One region of the Xylanibacter ruminicola 23 genome, then DNA from elsewhere that is predicted to be linked to it. Evidence: riboswitches for the same ligand, from Rfam matches in the RefSeq annotation. Region 1 holds a riboswitch; the other holds the start of a gene.
What was found. Region 1 has a riboswitch for cobalamin ahead of PRU_RS05650 (TonB-dependent receptor plug domain-containing protein). Riboswitches for the same ligand answer to the same signal wherever they lie in the genome.
Positions count from the first base shown of each region.

Region 2: linked by a shared signal. The riboswitch ahead of PRU_RS14335 (NADPH-dependent FMN reductase family protein) and the one ahead of PRU_RS05650 (TonB-dependent receptor plug domain-containing protein) in region 1 are both predicted to bind cobalamin.

Region 1 is NC_014033.1:1,272,110-1,276,257, forward strand. Features, by position in the region: gene PRU_RS05645 (sirohydrochlorin cobaltochelatase) at 1-495, opposite strand, end outside; gene PRU_RS05650 (TonB-dependent receptor plug domain-containing protein) at 482-2,596, opposite strand; cobalamin riboswitch at 2,652-2,841, opposite strand; gene PRU_RS05655 (cobyrinate a,c-diamide synthase) at 2,923-4,148, shown strand, end outside.
Region 2 is NC_014033.1:3,448,269-3,452,416, reverse strand. Features, by position in the region: gene PRU_RS14350 (cytochrome c biogenesis protein CcsA) at 1-42, shown strand, start outside; gene PRU_RS14345 (DUF2023 family protein) at 182-556, shown strand; gene fldA (flavodoxin FldA) at 581-1,075, shown strand; gene PRU_RS14335 (NADPH-dependent FMN reductase family protein) at 1,305-1,700, opposite strand; cobalamin riboswitch at 1,748-1,932, opposite strand; gene PRU_RS14330 (helix-turn-helix domain-containing protein) at 3,027-4,148, shown strand, end outside.

The sequences.
Region 1 (4,148 bases):
ATCAGTGAAGTCACCATTACGGTTGTTCATAAAGTCCTTCACATAGCTGTCGCGCACACGGCGATACTCTTCACCAGGGATTACCTGCAGCGACTGTACCACCACCTGCTTGTAACCAGCCAGACCGATAGCGGTGAGCCAGTGCTCGGGGTCGTAATAGTCCTTAGGTTCCACATTCTCACCCGCACGGGCATTGTTGATACAGATGGCCGAAGAGAATGAGAGATATACATCCCATCCACCGAACTGAGCCTTGTAGTCATCCACCACCTTATCAAAGGTGTCATAGGCCTGTTCCCAGGTAGAACCGAAGGCTACCAGCAGGATCACCTTGTCACTCTTCTTCTGTGCATTCACTGTCTGGTTCACAGCCTGCTGATACCTGTCATAGTTCGACTGTGTTGATTTGTTGTCATCATCGCTGTCGCAAGCTGTAAACAGTGCGCTGCCCACTACTGTCAGCATGGCCAGCATCAAAAACTTAATCTGTTTCATTGTTGTTGTAATTAAAATTAGACTTAAACTTATTTGATAGTTTCTTACCTTGATTGAATCTCAGCGTGAGCGAGGCATAGATAGTTCTGCCTGGCGAGGTGGTGCCCAAATGCAGTCCGTGAGGCGTGCGGTCCACGAAATCAAAGATGTTGTCGATACCGGCATCCACTTTCAGCAGTCGGCCTATCTGATGATTGGTTGAGAGTCGCCACAATTGATAACCCTTGCCGTCGCCGTCTATCTGATAGTAGCGCTTACTGCTCAAGCGTCCGTAGATACCCACGCCCAACTGGTATTTCTTTGAGAACTGATGATTCCAGGTGGCATATACGTTAGCCTTGTGATGCGCCATACCGTCGATGGTCACCTTCTGCATCACGTCGTTCTCAGTGTCATACTGGTTGGCTTCGGTGTCCAGATAGCTGTAGCTACCACCAGCGGTGAAGTGCTTACCCTGATAGCGCACGGTGAAATCCACGCCATAGGTCTTGGCATCTTCCATATTCTGATATTGACGCACACGGATGGGGTCGTATTTCGTAATCAGTTCGCCCGGAGCCTGCTTGGTAGGTATGGTCACCAGCGTGATCATGCGGTCCACCTTATTAATATAAGGCGCCAAGGTCAGCGTCAGGTGCCCGATGGTATATTCCACGCTGGCACCGAAATAATTCGAGGTCTGTGCCTTCAGGTCTTCATTGCCCAGGTAGAGATACACACCATTCATATTCTTGATATACTGATAGTGCAACTCCTTAGGCGTAGGTGTCTTGTAACCCTGACTCCAGGTGGCTCGCAGTCGCAGGTCGCCCAACTTCAGCATGGCTGACAGTTTGGGTGTCAGTCGGGTGCCGAATCCCTCATTGCGGGTCAGTCGCAAACCGCCTGTGATGTGGAGTGGATCCAGCAGTGCCCACTCGTCCTGCACATACAGTGCTTCGGTATTGTCAGTCGCTTTTCCGCCAGCCACACGCATCGGCGCTTTCAACCAGTCGTAGCGATACTCCAGTCCGGCACTCAACTGCTGCTCATAGGGCAACGCAAAGATTCCTTTCAGCGAGATGTTAGTCAGTCGCTGGTCGCTCTGCAGTTCCTTATCACCGGGGAAGTAAGGGAAATAATTGGTAAAACGGCCGTTCACATAGCCATCCGTCAGCGTGGTGTCGGTATAGGCGTAGTTATAGGCATGCTTCTTCCAGTCGGCATCCAGCGTAATCACGTCGGTCTTGTTCAGCTTCCACTTACCACCTACTGACGCCGACGCATTGTTGTACTGCAGATCCCATGTCTTCACGTCCACACCGGGATGATGACCGCAGGGGCGATAGATGCGCTTCCAGTAGATGCTACCGTCGGCATAGAGTTCGATGGCAGGCGTGAGCTGATAAGTCAGTCGCTCAGCTATCTGCCAGTTGGTATGCCGGTTCACCGTCTTGTTGCGCGAGTCGGTGATGTGGTATTCCGTTTGTTGGATAGCTTCCTCGGCGGTGTTCTGCCAACCGTCGGAGTGCTGCAATTGGAAGTTGGTGTAGCTCGACAGTTTACCATAGTTGAGCGCCACGCCGTTATGCTGCCTGATGTCGCCATAAGTGCCTACGCGCGTGGTGTTCTCCACCATCACGCCCTGTTCGCGATGCTTGCGGGTGATGATATTGATCACACCAGCTATCGCATCACTGCCATAGAGGGCACTCGAGGCACCCTTCACGATTTCTATCTTCTCGATATTATGCGGGTCGATAAGACTCAGGTCGTTCTCGCCACCATTATCACCATGCAGGCGCCTACCGTCTATCAGTATCAGCACATACGCGTTGCCCAGACCATTCATCTGCAGTCTGCTACTCATATCGTTCTCGCTGAAATCGAACGATGCCGTGAGTCCCGACAGGATATCCTCGATACTCTTGCCGGCATACTGCTGCAACTGCCGGCGACTGATTACTTCGGTCTGCACGGGCGCATCTTTCAGCAGGTGCTGCGTACCAGTACCTGTCACCACCACCTCCTGCAAACTATCAGCACGCCAAATGTCGGTCTGGGCATTTGCACCAATAGCAAGCAAACTCAGGCCTATTGCCAATTGCTTCCCTAGTTTCATTACTATCAAATTATCACAACCGCTAACTCCTGAACGGTCTAAAGTTAAATTGTCAATCTTCAATTGACATTCGGCAGGTCTTCTGACTTTCCTCAGTCTGTCTTACCTTCCCGAGCCTGTGGCTCAGTGGCGTTATACAGGCAAACCCTTTTTGCGAGGATTACAGCTGCAGGTACAGTTACGGATTCTCACCGTATTCCCTTTTCATCGTAGTGGCATCGGCCACCAGATGACCTTATTTTGGCGACAAAGGTACAACTTTTTTCGGTTAACCACACATATTTAGCAGAAAATTTATATATTTGCACCCAAATCAACTTCAGAAGATGTCGAACAAGACAGCGTTTATGATAGCAGCACCCACCAGTGGTTCAGGCAAGACAACCATTGCCCGAGGCCTGATGCAGTGGTTCACCCAGAACGGTTACCGGGTGCAGCCCTTCAAGTGCGGGCCCGATTATATCGACACTAAATTCCACACAGCTGTCTGTGGGCACCCGTCGGTCAATCTCGATACCTTTATGACTACGCCCGCACACGTACGCGCGCTATTTGCGCACTACGGGACTGATGCTGACATCTGTATCGTCGAAGGTATGATGGGCCTTTATGATGGCTACGATCGCGAACTGGGTTCGTCGTACGACATCGCCCGCGTGCTTGATATTCCCGTGATTCTGGTGGTCGATGCTAAATCGGCAGCCTACTCGATGACAGCCCTCTTATCGGGCTTTATCCACTTCCGCGGCGACGTTCGTATCGCTGGTATAATATTTAACAAAGTTGGTTCGCAGCGCCACTTCAACATGCTGCGCGAAGTGTGCGATGAGCTCCATGTCAAGTGCCTGGGCTACCTGCCTAAATCGCCCGACCTGGAGCAAAATTCACGCTATCTGGGGCTCGATTTCTCACAACTACCCGAGTCAGACCAGTTGACTGCCCTTTTAGAGGAGAATATCGACCTCCCATCTCTCAAAAGTCTCACTACCACGCTCCATGACGAGGTAAAGTCCCAAACAAGAAACTGCGAGTTCCGGCATCTGGAAACGAAAACGCTTATAGCCAGGAATCATGAAAGTTTTTCGTTCATCTATCAGGAGACTTTAGACCAGTTTGGCGACGTCATTTTCTTCGATCCTGAGAAAGATGTGCCAACTTTTGATGGCATCGACCTGCTCTATCTGCCAGGCGGTTATCCTGAGAAGCACCTGGAGGCATTAGTGCCCAATCAGGCTTGTCTGCATGCTATCAAAAAATTTGCGGAAGATGGCGGCAGGATTGTTGCCGAATGTGGCGGTATGATGTACCTCTGTCAAGCCATCATTACCGACGATGGAAGTTTCCCCATGTGCGGTGTACTGCCCTACTCGATCACTGCCCGCAAAGCTGATCGCAAGCTGTCCTTAGGCTACCGCCAGTTCACCCTCGATGGCAAGACCTATCGAGGGCACGAATTCCATTACACGCAATTCATCGGCGATACCCCTGAGAGTATCACCCAAGTCTATAACGCTAAAGGTGAGCCTGTACCAACGCCAATTTTCAGATATCA
Region 2 (4,148 bases), 1.4 Mb from region 1:
GGTGTAAACTACTTCTTAGGCGGCATGCACTCGTACGCTTAAGGATACTCCAATACCTATTTTATATTAGTTCTTTTTATTGAACACCGAAAGGTGCGCGATGCTTAAAACACTCTGTTTTAGGTATTGCGCACTTTATTTTTTCGCCGTACCTTTGCACCGTCGAATTAAAAGTATAACAATGAGAACAGAAAGAAACATCCCAACGGAACTCAAAGTACTGATGAACCACATCTACGAGCTGAATAAAGGCGTGCGCCAGATGGTACTGTTTACCTGCAATAAAAAGTATGGTAACCAGGCTGTTGAACGATTGGAAAGCCAAGGCATACCCTACGTGCTGCAGCCTGCAGGTCAGCAGAACCTGAACGTTTACTTTGGGCGTCGCGAATGCCTGGATGCCATCCGACTCATTGTTACCCGTCCGTTGAACCAACTTACACCTGAAGAGGATTTTATTCTTGGTGCTATGTTGGGGTACGACATCTGTGCCCAGTGCGAGCGCTATTGCAAACGTAAAGGACAATGCGACGGAAACTGCAAATGTAAGAATTAAACCACATAATGATAATATAAAGTAATGAATTCAACTATTGTAATTTATGGTTCCTCTACAGGAACATGCGAGGCCATCGCAGAGAAGATAGCCTCGAAGCTGGGTTGCGAAGCCTTGAATGTACAGGATCTTTCGGCCGAAACCGTTGCCGCAAACCAGAATCTGATCTTAGGTACCTCTACCTGGGGAGCTGGCGAACTGCAGGACGATTGGTACGACGGTTTGAAGACCTTACAGGGTGCCGACCTGAGCGGAAAAACTATCGCCATCTTTGGTTGTGGCGACTGTTCTACCTATAGTGATACATTTGTAGGTGGTATGGGTGAGCTCTATAACGGCATCAAAGACAGCGGTGCCAACTTTATTGGTAGCGTTGAAACCGATGGTTACACTTTCGACGATTCTGAAGCAGTTATCGACGGAAAGTTTATTGGCCTGCCTCTCGACGACATCAATGAGGACGACCAGACCGATACACGTATCGATGCCTGGTTGGCAGCTATTACTCCAAGTCTTTAATCACAGGTGTAAATTTATAAATAAGTATTTGTTTAGTTAGGGTAAAGGTGGCTAGTCGAGACGACCAGCCACCTTTCTTTTTTCGCATCTTTGCGGCATAAATTAACAATCATTGTTTCTATATAGCCACTAAACTTTGTGGTTATAGTGTCTGATAAGACACGCTACACCAATGGTTGCGAGCAAAAATTCCAAAGCTACTACTAAAATGTATACCATAGTAATTTGATTATAAATTAGGTGAAACAGAACATATCCAATTTTCGAGATTGCATTGGGGCGTTTCAGCATATAGCTGTTCGCCAACAATGTGCGCATGGCGTTCACGCAGTTCATGGCAAATTTTATCTGCATCATGATTCAGTTTGTTACCTAATGCCACTAACACGGCAAAGTTCTTTCCACTTAGGCTAGCACCACGCAACGTTTGACAAGCCCACTGCCAATGGGGAGTCATACTTCCATCAGCCATAAACTCTAATGCAAGAACAAAACTCTGGCAGTTTTCTATCTGCCTGTTGTTAATACTCTGTACGCTGATAGTTTCAGCGCCAAGCTTGTCGGCTATTTCTTCTGCAATAGCCTGACAACTGTCGTATACCACGACGATTGATTCATGTTTCATACCCACAAAAATTAAGTTGCGCCTCACGCCCTTACATCGAGAGCATTTAGCAAATACCGAAAAAGGCTGGTCTTCAGACTTTCCTCCACTCCCAAGCGCCTTCTCACCCAAACGGGCAATGGCATTGATGCTTAGGAGCCATAATGGAGTTCACTGCTGCGGGACAGTCGGAGATTCTCACTCACATTCCCAATTAATCGCGGCTAAGCGAACCTTTACGGGCGAAGGTCGAGGCTATGCCTCAACGTTCACGTTATGTCGAGGCGTAGCCTCAACTTTCACATAGACTCATTCTTGAATCACGTTGCAAATATACAACATTATTCTTATACGCCAAACAAAAAATCAAAAATAATTTGTTTTATACAAAAAAAGGCCCCAGGCCTTCTATCCGTTAGCGAGATAGTTGGCCTGGGGCACGTTTGGCAGTTAACGCTTCGTTCCATTACGCACTGCACTTCATTGTCAAAAGGATATTGATCATTAGGTTATATCTATTACTTAAAAAAAAGAAAGAGCGATTAAATTTTCTGGTTGCAAAGGTAAGGCAAAAAATCCATTCCCACAAGGGTTTAGACAAATAGTCGGGTGGTTTCAGACAAATCGTCGGACATTTCAGACAATCTGTCGGACAAAACGACACGTCGTCGGACAAATTACACAACTTTTGGTACTTAATTTCAAGATAATGATAGCAAAACACACGATAAAACTACATTTTGTTTTGTGGTTTTAAACAATTTTATATCTATAATAGGTGTAGTTATCGCGAACAAATACCCGACTATTTGTCTGAAACCACCCGACCATTTGTCTGTGCTATTGCAGATACTGTCTTTTTGTTATATCTTTGCACCAGAAATTTAAAAACAAAAGTAATAAAAGTATGGAAACAAATCTAATTATCCTGATGGCATTCGCCTTAATAGTGTTGGCAATGATTGTAAGATTGTGGGTACTCGACATGAGCCACAATGGTAAACTGTAATAGTATATATCTTAAAAAGATGCATTTCAATATTGGTGTGATAAACTTCTAAAAACATGGAAATAGCGCTGATGGTTCTGTTAGTCGTCGCCGTGATATTATTTATCCTGGTGGTAAGAATGTTGGTGCTCGACATGACTCACAATGATAATTAATGCTAACTAAATTCAACTGGCTACGCAAAAAGAGTTTCGGCATGTATTCGGTTCTCTCTGCCGGTGGTTACAGATTCTAAATCTTTATGAATGGAATATTGAAGGGGGAAAAGATAAAAACTTGATTTTTTATTTGGGTTTTTAGAAAATAACCCGTACCTTTGCACCTACAAACTATTTATCATGAAAATTTGTAGGTGCATATATTTAATAAGTATAGCTATCATCCTTACCGTGCTCACGGCCTGTGGCGGTAAGGGCGGTGAAAAACGAGGCGACATCCCCGCAAAGCGCATTTCCACACGTGGCGACAGTATTGCTCTGGCTGCTAGATTTTCTGGCGACTTTGAGCATTTCCTGGCCGTTACTGACAGTTTGGCCGAAGTTGGCGAACTCTCGCCGATACGTGCCGAAGGCTATCGTGGCGTAGCTTATTTCCAGATGGGACAGATGGATAAGTGCATCGAGTGCTTCCGTCGTGTTGTTTCTATCGAGAATCCTCCTGCCGAGGACTTCTGGGAGTACATACATGCAGGCACTAACCTGGTTATCATGCTAACCACCGATCGCGACTACGATAATGCCATGCGCACTGCCCTCCTGCTTATCGACAAGCTGAAGGATGTGGACAATCCATACTGTCCTGTCGAATTACAGACGCTTTACTTAAGCCTAGGCGACACCCAGATAATGTTGGAACGCTTCGACGAAGCCAAGAAGAGTTATGACGATGCCTATCTGTGGGTACTTCGCACAGTTAACGACTCTACAAACCGACCGATAGCAGCCAGCATTCAAACCTTAGAGAATATCGCCGTTAGTCACATCAATCACCACTTGAATGAGGCCGGCGTATGGGTAGATCGCATGGACTCGCTTGTAACTATCTATGAGAAAGAGCCCAAGCCGATTGAAAAAGAATTAAAAACACTGCGTGCCTTAGTTTGGCTGCATCGTGCACAAGTGTACCAGATGAACGGAAAAACAGCCGAAGCCGCCCGCAATTATGCCCAATATATGAAAACCGACTTTGGACAAACACTCGAGGGACGCATCAACGGCTGCGGATACCTGGTAGAAGCCCGTCGCTATGCCGAAGCTGCCGACAACTATACCGAGCTCGACCGTTTTATTAAGGATTGGGGTTATGAATACGATTTAGAAACCATCGGTCAGAATCTGCTGCCTAAGTTCCGTTCCAACTATTTTGCCGGACGTAAGGACTCGGCCCTCCATGTGGCCATGCAGATAGCCGAAGTCTACGATACGGCCCTTGTACGCCAGAAGCGTAGCGAAAGTGCCGAA